DNA from 4 places in the Vibrio sp. V39_P1S14PM300 genome. Region 2 is predicted to be linked to each of the others. Evidence: predicted binding sites of a transcription regulator. Region 2 holds the regulator's gene; each other region holds the start of a gene.
The links. The regulator CRP, encoded in region 2, controls carbon source genes, mostly activating them, when cyclic AMP is high. The targets are predictions, from matches to a motif close to TGTGANNNNNNTCACA.
Positions count from the first base shown of each region.

Region 1: a site for CRP is predicted at 1,073-1,088, ahead of cytR (DNA-binding transcriptional regulator CytR). Genes of this name have one in related genera too.
Region 3: a site for CRP is predicted at 1,765-1,780, ahead of CAG65_RS09820 (CTP synthase). Genes of this name have one in related genera too.
Region 4: a site for CRP is predicted at 1,742-1,757, ahead of CAG65_RS17540 (glycogen/starch/alpha-glucan phosphorylase). Genes of this name have one in related genera too.

Region 1 is NZ_WXWP01000179.1:24,445-27,773, forward strand. Features, by position in the region: gene priA (primosomal protein N') at 1-981, shown strand, start outside; gene cytR (DNA-binding transcriptional regulator CytR) at 1,324-2,331, shown strand; gene CAG65_RS09065 (SPOR domain-containing protein) at 2,453-3,013, shown strand; gene hslV (ATP-dependent protease subunit HslV) at 3,149-3,329, shown strand, end outside.
Region 2 is NZ_WXWP01000003.1:45,504-48,832, reverse strand. Features, by position in the region: gene astD (succinylglutamate-semialdehyde dehydrogenase) at 1-4, shown strand, start outside; gene CAG65_RS00425 (DUF1338 domain-containing protein) at 168-965, shown strand; gene crp (cAMP-activated global transcriptional regulator CRP) at 1,039-1,671, opposite strand; gene CAG65_RS00415 (phosphoribulokinase) at 1,912-2,781, opposite strand; gene CAG65_RS00410 (YheU family protein) at 2,850-3,062, opposite strand; gene CAG65_RS00405 (hydrolase) at 3,094-3,329, opposite strand, start outside.
Region 3 is NZ_WXWP01000192.1:29,487-32,815, forward strand. Features, by position in the region: gene CAG65_RS09820 (CTP synthase) at 43-1,680, opposite strand; gene mazG (nucleoside triphosphate pyrophosphohydrolase) at 1,855-2,649, opposite strand; gene relA (GTP diphosphokinase) at 2,756-3,329, opposite strand, start outside.
Region 4 is NZ_WXWP01000337.1:4,175-7,503, forward strand. Features, by position in the region: gene malT (HTH-type transcriptional regulator MalT) at 1-1,399, opposite strand, end outside; gene CAG65_RS17540 (glycogen/starch/alpha-glucan phosphorylase) at 1,938-3,329, shown strand, end outside.

The DNA.
Region 1 (3,329 bases), on a different contig from region 2:
ATGGCAGAGATGCGCCGTCATTTAAGCGCAGGGAATCAGGTGATGCTGTTTCTTAACCGGCGCGGCTTTTCGCCTGCGCTAATGTGTCATGAATGTGGCTGGATTGCGGAATGCCAACGCTGTGACGCCTATTACACCTTCCACCAGTACAGCAGTGAAATCCGTTGCCACCATTGTGGTTCACAACGACCAGTGATCCATCAGTGCCAGGGCTGCGGTTCCACACATCTGGTGACCGTCGGAGTTGGCACCGAGCAATTGGAGGCCAAACTGGCGGAACTGTTTCCGGAGTACCGGGCGATCCGGATTGACCGTGACAGTACCCGGCGAAAAGGCAGCCTGGAGAGTGCGCTGGAGGCGATCCGCAAAGGGGAGTATCAGATCTTGATCGGGACGCAGATGCTGGCCAAGGGACATCACTTTCCGGACGTGACCTTAGTCGGTTTGCTGGATGTGGACGGTTCGCTGTACAGCAGTGACTTCCGTGCTTCCGAACGTCTGGCGCAGCTGTTTATTCAGGTCGCCGGGCGGGCGGGGCGGGCGAGTAAACCCGGTGAGGTGGTGCTGCAGACTCACCATCCGGAGCACAGCCTGTTGCAGGCGCTGGTGCATAAAAGCTACGCGGATTTTGCTCAGACAGCGTTACAAGAGCGCAAAACCGCGCAACTGCCGCCTTATACTTTCCTGACGCTGCTGCGTGCTGAAGCCAACCAGGCTGAACTGGTTGAGGACTTTTTACGACAGGTACGTCATACCCTGGAGGCCCATCCTCTGTTTGATGACTTGTGTCTGGTGCTGGGGCCGACGCCAGCGCCGCTGGCCCGCCGTGCGGGTAAGTCACGTTGGCAACTGTTATTGCAAACTCAAACCCGCTCCCAGATGCAGAAATTGCTCGCCAGCGCCCGGCCAGCGATTGAGCTGCTCCCGGCCGCGAAGAAAGTGCGCTGGTCACTGGATATTGATCCACAAGATTTAAGCTGATGTCACTGCGGCGCTGGAAATCGTCAAAGCGACCGAAATGAGGTAAACGTTTGCTTTATAGCGTCACGGCGTGCGTTTCTTGTTATCGGTTTGTGATTGAGGTCACGAACGTGATGAAATAATTGTTAATCTGCCCGTAACTTTATGAGCAGAAATGAATAAACTAGGGTGTGTTCATGTGGAAACGTTACGCAGGTCAAAAATTATAACGCGTGACTTCCGTATGCGAAAAACCGATTGCAGCACACAGTCACCGAGCAGGTACAAACCTGCCGCTCAGTTACATTAACAACGTAGGTGTGGTCAGTCCGCACGCAAAGGAATTGAAGAGGGTTAATTTTTATGGCGACAATGAAGGATGTTGCCCAGCTCGCAGGAGTGTCGACAGCAACCGTTTCAAGGGCGCTGATGAATCCGGAAAAAGTGTCTTCATCCACAAGGAAGCGGGTTGAAGAAGCGGTACTGGAAGCTGGCTATTCACCTAACTCTTTGGCGCGAAATCTTCGTCGAAACGAATCCAAAACCATCGTCGCGATTGTGCCTGATATTTGCGATCCGTATTACACCGAAATTATCCGCGGTATCGAAGATGCTGCAATGGAGCACGGATACCTGGTCCTGCTCGGAGACAGCGGGCAACAGAAAAAACGTGAGTCCTCGTTTGTGAATCTGGTGTTCACCAAACAAGCGGACGGCATGCTGCTGCTGGGGACCGATCTGCCGTTTGACGTCAGTAAGCCCGAGCAGAAGAACCTGCCGCCGATGGTGATGGCGTGTGAGTTTGCGCCTGAGCTGGAACTGCCCACAGTGCACATCGATAACCTGACTTCGGCGTTTGAAGCCGTGAACTATCTGACTCAGATGGGACACAAGCGCATTGCGCAAATCTCCGGGCCGGAACATGCGTTTTTGTGCCAGTTCCGTCATCAGGGCTACCAACAAGCCCTGCGTCGTGCTGGCATTGCGATGAATCCGAGTTACACCATCAGTGGGGATTTCTCGTTTGAAGCTGGCGCCAAAGCGGTGCGCACTTTGCTGGCTTTGCCGGAGCCACCGACCGCGATTTTCTGTCACAACGACACCATGGCGATCGGTGCTATTCAGGAAGCCAAGAAACTGGGGACTCGAGTGCCTCAGGAGCTGTCGGTGGTGGGTTTTGATGACATCACCTTTGCCCAGTATTGCGATCCGCCGCTGACAACCATTTCTCAGCCAAGGTATGAGATCGGCCGACAGGCGATGCTGATGATGCTGGAGCTGTTACGTGGCCATGATGTGCACGCCGGCTCTCGCTTACTGGAGACTAGCCTTGTGATCCGCGACAGCGTCGCACCGCCCATGTTGCGCTGAATGATTCTCCGGTAAAATCCTGTGATATTCGCTGTGGTTTTACCGGATGTCATTCCACTCTGTTATCTGCCGACAATCTGAATTACCATGTGGGCAGATTTGTTAACCTTGATGTATAACAGTGGCAAATAGAGATTATGTAAAACGTGGCCGTGGCACCAACAACAAAAAAGCTCCGGCCCGCAAAAAACAACCTTCCCGTGGTAAACCATGGCGCAGCGGCTTACTGGCTATCGTGCTGGTAAGTGGTTTCGGCTATGGGCTGTACACTTTGAGCAACGATCCGGAGCCGCCGGAACCAACGGTTACGCAAACCGCCACAACGGTGAGCAAACCGAAGTCGTCGGAAAAAGTCCTGCCCCCACCACCGGAAGAGCGCTGGGACTATGTCGATTCTCTGCCGAAACGTGAAATTGAAGTTGAAGCCAAAGAGCTGCAGGTGTCCAAAATTCCTTATGTGATGCAATGCGGCGCGTACAAGCAGCAAGGTCAGGCGGAAGAGCGTAAGGTCAACATTGCTTTTCAGGGGCTCAACAGTAAAGTGGTCAAACGACCGAACAGTAGCTGGTACCGTGTGGTGCTCGGACCTTACACCACCAAACGCGAAGCGGTGCGCGATCAGCACAAGTTGCAGCGTGCGAAAATTGAGCCGTGCATGATATTCCGCGAAAGCGAATACTGAATCTCTTCCCTCTGTCCCCGGCCTTGTCCGGGGACAGACGTTTTCGGCACCAGGCCAACCTCGCCCCTTGATTTCCTCTATGCTTAACCTCATATAAAACGTAACTCCCAGTGAAATAAATATGAGGCCCTACACGTGACTACTATCGTTTCTGTACGTCGTAATAATAAAGTGGTTATCGCGGGTGACGGACAAGTCTCTCTTGGTAATACCGTAATGAAGGGTAATGCACGCAAGGTGCGTCGTCTGTACAACAACAAAGTGTTGGCGGGCTTTGCCGGCGGTACCGCCGACGCGTTTACGCTGTTCGAGCGCT
Region 2 (3,329 bases):
ATAACGACAGTATTACACTCAGTTTCGTCACAGGTTGAAGGCTATCTGCGCGGCATTCTGGACATGCGGTCAGGTAGCCTCCTTTCTATCTTGCCGGGCGATTAAATGGGCCGGTGAAGAGAGAGCACAATTCGATAACACGTTAACAACCCCGACAAGGAGGCGTTATGACGCCAGCTGTTTTATTTCAATCGCTGTGGAATGACTACATTCACCGCCTGTGTCCGTCCGCGGACAAAGTTCATCAACTGCTGCAGGAAGACGAGCCGTTGATCAATGATCACATAGCTCTGCGCACCTTTAATGTCGCACCACTTGGTATCGACACCCTGGCCAAACCGTTTCTGGCGCTGGGTTACACCCCGTGTGGCGACTATGTGTTTGAGAGCAAGAAGCTGGTGGCCAAGCACTATGAACACCCGGATCCGCTGCAGCCAAAAGTGTTCATCAGCGAGCTGAAAGTGGAAGAGTGCTCGCCGGCGCTACAGGCCATCGTCGCCAATCTGGTTGCGCAGGTCGATGCTGCGGCGCTGGAAGGGGAAGCGTTTTTGTACGGTGGTCGCTTGTGGCAACTGAGTTATGCGGATTACCAAACGCTGGCGAAAGAGAGCGAGTATGCCTCCTGGCTGGCTGCGCATGGCTACGGTGCGAATCACTTTACCGTCAGTGTGAATCAGCTCAAGGCGTTCGATGAAGTGCAGCAGGTCAATGATCACCTGCGACAGGCAGGCTTTACCATCAATACCTCAGGTGGCGAAGTGAAAGGCTCACCGGATGTACTGCTGGAACAATCTTCGACCATGGCAGATAAAGTCGTGGTTCAGTTTAGTGAAGGCAGTGAGATCATCCCGGGTGGCTTTTATGAATTTGCTAAGCGTTACCCGATGGCGGATGGTCAGTTGTATCCGGGTTTTGTGGCGGCTTCGGCGGATAAGATTTTCGAGAGCACCGACAGTCAGTCGTAACACGTTCGGCATGATAACAAAAAGCCACCTGACGGTGGCTTTTTCAATTTGAACGTTGTTTTCTGGCGGGAAATTAACGCGTGCCGTATACCACGATGGTTTTACCGTGGGCAGAAATCAGATTCTGCTCTTCCAGCATTTTCAGGATACGACCAACTGTTTCACGTGAACAGCCGACAATCTGACCGATCTCCTGGCGAGTGATCTTGATTTGCATGCCGTCTGGGTGGGTCATCGCATCTGGTTGTTTGGCTAGGTTCAGCAGAGTCTGAGCAATACGACCGGTAACGTCTAGGAACGCCAGGTCGCCCACTTTCTGGCTGGTGACTTGCAGACGACGAGCCATCTGGGCTGACAGGCGCATCAGGATATCCGGATTGACCTGAATCAGCTGACGGAATTTCTTGAATGAAATTTCCGCGACTTCACAAGGAGATTTCGCGCGAACCCAAGCTGTGCGCTCCTGGTCTTCTTCGAACAAACCAAGTTCACCGATAAAGTCACCTTGGTTCAGGTAAGACAGGATCATCTCCTTACCTTCTTCGTCTTTAATAAGTACAGCAACAGACCCTTTGACGATGTAGTACAAAGTCTCTGCTTTCTCGCCCGCGTGGATCAGCGTGCTTTTTGAAGGGTACTTATGAATATGACAATGTGAAAGAAACCACTCTAGTGTTGGGTCGGTTTGAGGTTTACCTAGAACCATAATATCTCACTTCCTCTGCAGGGTACGCTTGCCGCTATCCATATTTTAGCCAAGCCTGAATTTGACTTACTAGAATAAGAGCACTTTACCAATGCTGCAAGCTATCTTGTGTTTCGGTTAAGAATAGTATCCTTTTTCGAAAACGATTTCTTGATTTTAATCGTGTCCGGGTTGTGATTATTTACGCAAAAATGTGCACATGATCACGGTATGAAAAGTAATCTTGCGCGCCGTGCATTTCTAACCAATTTTTCCGGTTTCAATCAGCTGTTGCAGGATAGGCCGGACAATCAGTTCCATAGCAAAACTCATTTTTCCTCCCGGAACCACAATGGTGTTGTGGCGCGACATGAACGAGCCGTCAATCATGGCCAGCAGGTAGGGAAAGTCGACATTCTTGATGCCGCGCAGGCGGATCACCACAAAACTCTCATCCAGGCTCGGGATGCCTTTGGCATTGAGCGGGTTGGAGGTGTCGACGGTGGGGACGCGCTGGAAGTTGATGTGCGTTCGTGAAAATTGCGGCGTAATGTAATTGAGGTAGTCGTCCATTGAGCGCACGATGGAATCCATCACCGCCTCGCGCGAGTGACCACGGTCGCGGGTGTCGCGCACGAATTTCTGAATCCATTCGAGGTTGACGATTGGCACCATGCCGATCAGCAGATCCACATGTTGCGCGACGTTGGTGTCGCCGTCGACCACGCCGCCGTGCAGCCCCTCATAAAACAGCACATCGGAGTTTTCCGGCAGTTCCTGCCACGGGGTAAAGGTGCCGGGCATCTGGTTGTAGGGCACGGCTTCATCAAATGTGTGCAAGTAGCGGCGCACTTTACCGACGCCCTCATCGCCGTATTTATGGAAAAACTCTTCCAGTGCCGGGAAATCGTTGGCCTGAGGGCCGAAATAGCTGATGTGACGTCCTTGTTCACGCGCTTTACGGATTTCCACATCCATTTCCGGACGGGTAAAGCGGTGGAAACTGTCGCCCTCCACCCAGGCCGGGCGGATGTTCATCATGTTGAACATCTTGCGGAAAGCTTCCGAAGTGGTGGTCGTTCCGGCACCGGAGGAACCGGTCACCGCAATGATCGGGTGTTTTGCTGACATGACATTCCCTGTCTGTTTTGATTATGAAACCACTATATCATGGAAACGTGACAATTGTGGTGTGGCAGTTAAAGATGGCGGCGCAGCTGGATGTCCACCGTTTCGTGCAGTTCAGAGAAGACGATCACTGCTTCTCCGGACTCAAGCTGCGCTTTGACCTGGTCGACTTTGTGTTGCAGGGACGTTTCCACTTCACCGTAATCGGTGCCTTCGCGCAGTACGAATTCGCGGATCAGGTTGTCGAGTGTGTGCGCGTCAATCTGTTGCCATGGAACTATCATAAATACCTCTCTCTTTTATGATGCCGGCCTATTATGCCGTATCGCGGACACTTTCATAGTAGGCCGGTAAGGCTTCTTCCAACCAGAAATGAGGTTTCAGTGCGCTACCGCTGAGAAAGCCGACATGGCCGCCATGGTCAAACAGCCGGTAGTCAATGTTATCCGGCAGGACGAATTTCGGGATCACCGCCTCGGTCATGAAAGGGTCGTCTTTGGCGTGGATGATTTGAGTGGGAATCCGGATCTGTTTGAGACAATGGATACCTG
Region 3 (3,329 bases), on a different contig from region 2:
TTAAAGGGCAGCAGCACAGCTGACGCTACTGCCCGTATCCCTTTACTTCTCTTCGCTGCGCGAGTATTCACCAGCAGCTTTAACGAAACCAGCAAACAGAGGGTGACCGTCACGAGGCGTCGACGTGAACTCTGGGTGGAACTGAGCCGCTACAAACCATGGGTGAGCCGGGTTCTCAATCATTTCAACCAGTTTCTTATCCGCAGACAGACCAGACACTTTCAGGCCCGCTTTTTCAATCTGAGGACGCAAGTTATTGTTCACTTCGTAACGGTGACGGTGACGCTCATGAATGGTGTCGCTACCGTACAGTTCACGGGCTTTCGTGCCCTTCTCCAGGTGACATAGCTGTGCGCCCAGACGCATCGTGCCACCCAGATCCGACTTCTCAGTACGCTCTTCGACGTTACCTTCGTTGTCGACCCACTCTGTGATCAAGCCTACCACAGGGTATTTGGTGCCTTTGTTAAATTCTGTTGAATGCGCACCTTCCATGCCCGCGACATTACGTGCGTACTCGATCAGTGCCACTTGCATCCCCAGACAAATGCCCAGATACGGAATTTTGTTTTCACGCGCATACTGCGCTGAGCGAATCTTACCTTCAATACCGCGATCGCCGAAGCCACCTGGTACCAGGATCGCGTCAAGACCTTCCAGCACTTCTACGCCGCGAGTCTCAACATCCTGTGAATCTACATACTTAATATTAACGCTCAGGCGATTTTTCAAGCCTGCGTGTTTCAGTGCTTCGTTAACGGACTTGTAAGCGTCTGGCAGTTCGATGTACTTACCTACCATACCGATGGTCACTTCACCGGTCGGATTCGCTTCTTCGTAAATCACCTGTTCCCATTCGGCCAGATCCGCTTCTGGGGCATCAATGCCAAAACGGGCACATACCAGATCATCCAGGCCCTGAGCTCTGATCAGTTGCGGAATCTTGTAGATCGAGTCTACGTCTTTCATGGAGATAACCGCTTTCTCTGGCACGTTACAGAACAGCGCAATCTTCTTACGCTCGTTCGCCGGGATCATGCGATCGCTGCGGCATACCAGGATATCAGGCTGAATACCGATCGACAGCAGCTCTTTCACTGAGTGCTGTGTTGGCTTGGTTTTGACTTCACCCGCAGCCGCCAGATAAGGAACCAGCGTCAGGTGCATGAACATAGCACGCTCGCGGCCCAGCTCAACCGCCAACTGACGGATCGCTTCCATAAATGGCAAGGATTCGATATCGCCCACCGTGCCGCCGATCTCAACGATCGCGACATCGTGGCCTTCCGCACCAGCAACCACACGGTCTTTGATGGAATTAGTGATGTGAGGAATCACCTGAATGGTGGCGCCCAGATAATCACCGCGACGTTCTTTACGCAGAACGTCAGCGTAAACACGACCGGCCGTGAAGTTGTTGCGCTTGGTCATCTTAGTACGGATGAAACGCTCGTAGTGACCAAGGTCTAGGTCTGTTTCAGCGCCGTCTTCTGTCACGAATACTTCACCGTGCTGAGTCGGGCTCATGGTGCCCGGGTCAACGTTGATGTAAGGGTCTAGCTTCATGATAGTCACTTTAAGACCACGAGCTTCTAGAATCGCTGCAAGAGAGGCCGCTGCAATACCTTTACCTAGAGAGGATACAACCCCGCCAGTAACAAAAATGTAATTTGTCGTCATGTTTAACCTGAAATTGGTTGAATGAGGGAAATGGATTTCTTCTGGACGGGACGTAAATATACCAGAAGCTCCTTACCGCCACAACGTGAAATCTATCACACTAGAATTTTTTATTTTTTGCTTCAAATCAAACCTGTGGCGGCCCGACTTGACTGGGTGCAAACAACCGGTCGCCTATTCCTCCGAGCGTTTGACCTGATCCCACAGCGCATCGAGTTGCGCCAATGAGCATTCCTGCAAGGTTTTCTCCTGCTCGCGCACTTTGGCTTCCACGCCTTTGAAACGACGTACAAACTTGGTGTTGGCTTTGCCCAGCGCCACTTCCGGATTTACCCCCAAATGGCGGGACAGGTTCACCGTGGCAAACAGCAAATCCCCCAGTTCCAGTTCCACACTGGCCGGGTCCGGTGTCACCTGAAGCGCTTCTTCCATCACTTCTTCAATCTCTTCATGTACTTTGTCGACCACGGGCCCCAGCGAGTCCCAGTCAAAGCCATAGCGGGCGCACTTCTTCTGAATTTTGGTTGCCCGGGACAGCGCGGGCAAAGAGTTTGGTATTGAGTCTAGGATACTTTGCTCCGTTTTGCCCGCACGGGCTTTTTCTCTGGCTTTTTCTGCTTCCCAGTTGGCGTGAATGTCGTCTTCGTCCGCCAACGCCATGGCGGTGAACACGTGCGGGTGACGACGAGTCAGCTTTTCATTCACGCCCTCAACCACATCGGAAAAATCAAACAGCCCCTGCTCTTTGGCCAGTTGACTGTAAAAAATCACCTGAAACAGCAGATCGCCCAGTTCTTCCTGCAGATTCGGCCAGTCACGCTGATGAATCGCGTCCACCACTTCATACGTCTCTTCAATGGTGTGCGGCACAATGGTGTCAAATGACTGTTTCAGATCCCACGGACAGCCGCCGTCCGGATCGCGCAGTTTGGTCATGATCGCTTCAAGTTGTTCAATAGGATGACTCATGTTCTTCTCTTCCTGTAACCAAAAGGCGAGCCGTCTGCACCGCTCGCCCTGGTCATTTTGTTGCTTTGCGTAGCCACCGGCTGGGTAGCCTCGTTATCAGCGGCGCTTAGCCAAGACGTTTCACCGACATGACGTCCCGGATCTGTTCGACCCGTTTGACGATGCGGTTGAGCACCTCAAGGTTGTTCACTTCCAGATCAAAATCCATGATCGATAACTGACTGCGATAATCAATGCGACTCTTCATGCTGGTCACTTTGATTTTTTCGTTGGCAAACAAGGTGGTGATGTCTTTCACTAACCCACCGCGTTCCATCGCTTCGACACGCACCGTCAGAATATACGAGCCGACAAAACCACTGCCCCAGACGGTATCAATGATGCGTTCCGGTGCATGATGACGCAGCTCATCCAACTGCTCACAATCACTGCGGTGAACGGAGATACCCCGTCCTTGCGTGATGTAACCGCAGATGTCATCACCCGGAATCGGATGACAGCAGCGCGCCAGATGCGTCAGCAGGTTATCGACCCCTTCGACCACCACCGCGTCTTTCTTTGGCCGACTCTGCGCCGGTGCCCGGTTTTCGGCTTCCTGCAATTTCTCCAGCGCCTGAAGATCTTCTTCTTCCGCGGTCGGTTTGTTCACCAACGCATTGATGTGATTGATGATCTGGTTG
Region 4 (3,329 bases), on a different contig from region 2:
CGTTCTGGTTGATGGCAACCTGAGCCCGCAACGCGTTGAACTCCCCTTGCTCTTTGGTACTGAGTACCACGTTAAACGCGCGCATCTGTTCATCGGCTTTGCGCAACAGATCACCGACATCATTGTAGCGGTGCTGACTTTGTGCCAGCCAGGCCTGCAACATACACAGTTTCGGTTCACTGTAGAGCTGCTCCGGGGTCAGGGACTCTATCGCCGCTTCCAGCGTTCGCAGTTCACCACCATTGAACATCTGCCAACCGTACTGGGTGACAATATCGGCCACCAGCTGTGAGTTGTCGGCTTTCTGAGCGTGACGCAACGCTTGATGGGGCGCATTTTGTGCCAACCAGGCGCTGGCAGCGGCTTTATGCAGCTCCAGCTCTTTTTGTGGCATGCGCGCCATGCGTTCGTGAGCGAGAAATTCGCCAAACAGATTGTGGAAGCGGTACCAGTTCTGTTCACCTTCCAGCGGATGAATGAAGAGACCGAAACGGTTGAGCGATTCAATCATACTCAGGGCGTCATCGCGTCCGGTCAGGGCACAGACCAGCGCATCGTTAAAGTTGTCCAGTACCGAACACTGCATCAGAAACTGACGGGTTTCCAGATCCAGCAGATCAAACACCTCTTCGACCAAGTAGTCCCACAGATGCGCATTATTGAACTGGGAAACGGATTCCATCGACTGGATCAAGGTTCGCTTTTGATGCTGCGCTTGTAATGCGATCAACTGCAACGCAGACGGCCAGCCCTCCACATAAGAGCGCAGATTGTCGGCGGTGGTATCGTCAATCCCATCACTGACCCGTTGATTGAAAAAGCGGGTGGTTTCTTCGGTGTCAAATGCCAGCAATTCATGACCGATCTCGATCATCAGATCGCGGACACGCAAATTGGCGGTGCCTAAGGGAGGCGCCGCTCGACTGGTGACCACCAGCGTCAGATTATCCGGCATGTGCTTGAGGAAAAAGCGCATGGCTTCATGGATATCGTCGTCGGCAATCAGATGATAATCATCCAGTACCAGATAGCACTCCTGATGAAAGTCCGACATTTCACTGAACACTTCGCCAAACAGAGAGTGCGGCGAAGAGAACTGGCGTTTCTCCGCCAGTTTCTGCGCATTCGGGCAGGAAAAGTGGGTGGCTTTGTTCAGTGCCTGCAGCATGTAATTCATAAAGCGGAACGGGTCGTTGTCGCTTTCGTCGATGCTGTACCAGCCGACATTCGGTTTGTCCGACAGCCACTGGGCTGCCATGGTGGTCTTACCGTACCCCGCTGGGGAGCGGAATAGCACCAGTTTATAGCAGGGTGCCTGCTGTAGCAGCTCGAGAACCCGCGGGCGAACAATGGCGTTATGCAGGCGTCCCGGCCGGGTCAGTTTAGAAGGAATCCACATGGTTGAATTTCAGCCCCTAATTAAATCAGTCCTCAAGGTCAGTAGAACTATCTACTGACCGAATTATTAAGATGGTACTGGAAGTCGCTGGTGACGGTTATTGATCGAGGACGAGATTTTTGCTCGTTTCACAAAATTGGTGCTTCTACGCCCTGTAAATGTGAGTTTGATCAAGTTTGTTTGGCTTTGAATCGTCCCTTTGCGCCATTGGTTACACCGGTTTGGTGGTTGGCGATGCGAAATGACGCCTTAATATGTGATCTGTGTAGTATTCTGCTCATTTGTGTATTTTTCCTTCAACCTGCGCGTCACACTCTGAATGTATGCTCAATGCGTTGGTGTTGTGATCTGACTCACTGCTGCGTTTGTCCGATGGCGGCAGTTATGAGAGTTGGATCACTGAGTTGTGTTGTATCCGCCCTCTACGCCCTGAGCCCTCATCCTCCTCCTGCCAAAGTTTAGGAGGATGTTTCGATTGCACTGTCGATGCACGATACGTCTCAGATGGATTAAAACTAAAAGTAAGTGAGATTTCGTCATGAAACCTGCGCAACAGAAACACTTTGATAAAGCTTCTTTCCAAGCGAGTGTGAAAAAGCACCTTTCTGCGACCTACGCAACCACCGTTGAGCATGCGAGCAGCCGGGCCTGGTATCTGGCTATGGGCCGTGCCTTAGCGGAAATGACCACCTTCGACATGCTGCAAACCGAACAAGACGACAAGATCCGTCATGCTAAGAGCGTGAACTACCTGTCGCTTGAGTTTCTGATCGGCCGTCTGACCGGCAATAACTTGATCAGCCTCGGATTGTACCAACAGATCACCGATGCTATGGCAGAGCTGGGGCAGAGCCTGACCGATCTGCTGGAGGAGGAACGTGATCCGTCACTCGGTAACGGTGGTCTGGGTCGTCTGGCGGCGTGTTTCATGGACTCGCTGGCAGCTCAGGAATTTCCGACCGTCGGTTACGGCCTTCACTATGAATACGGCCTGTTTAAGCAGTCGTTTAAACAGGGTCATCAACAAGAAGCACCGGATGCCTGGTGCGGGGTTGAGGGTTACCCGTGGGAAGTGGCGCGTCCGGATTTGGCGCAGGAAATCGGGTTCTACGGTCACGTGGATGTTTACCAGGAGAATGGCAAAGAGAAACGTCGTTGGGTACCGGGGATGTCTGTAAAAGCCATGCCGTGGGATCTGCCGATTGTCGGTTATGAAAGTGACACGGTGTACCCGCTGCGTTTGTGGGAATGTCAGGCGATCGCTCCTTTTTCGCTGGAGAGCTTTAACAATGGTAACTATTTTGAAGCGCAGCACGCCTTGATTGACGCGGGTAACATCACCAAAGTGTTGTACCCGAATGACAACCATGAAAAAGGCAAGACACTGCGTCTGATGCAGCAGTACTTCCACAGTGCTGCGTCGGTGCGTGATATCCTGCGTCGTCATGAAGAAGCAGGCCATACCCTGGCTTCGCTGCCGAAGTTTGAAACCATCCAACTGAACGATACACATCCGACGATTGCGATCCCAGAGCTGATGCGCATTCTGCTGGATGACAAATCACTGTCATGGGAAGACGCGTGGGCGATCTGTTCTAAAACGTTTGCCTACACTAACCACACTTTGCTGCCAGAAGCACTGGAAACCTGGGACGAGTCTCTGATCCAGCGTCTGTTGCCGCGTCACATGGAAATCATTTACGAAATTAACCACCGCTTCTTGCAGGAAGTTCGGGCGAAATGGCCGGGCGATGTAGCCAAACAGCAAAAACTGTCGATCATTCAAGACGGTTTCCACCGTATGGTTCGCATGGCCAACTTGTGTGTGGTCGGCTCTTACGCAGTCAACGGTGTTGCGGCGCTCCACTCTGAACTGGTCAAACGTGACCTGTTTCCGGAATTTGATCAACTGTACCCAACCCGCCTGCAA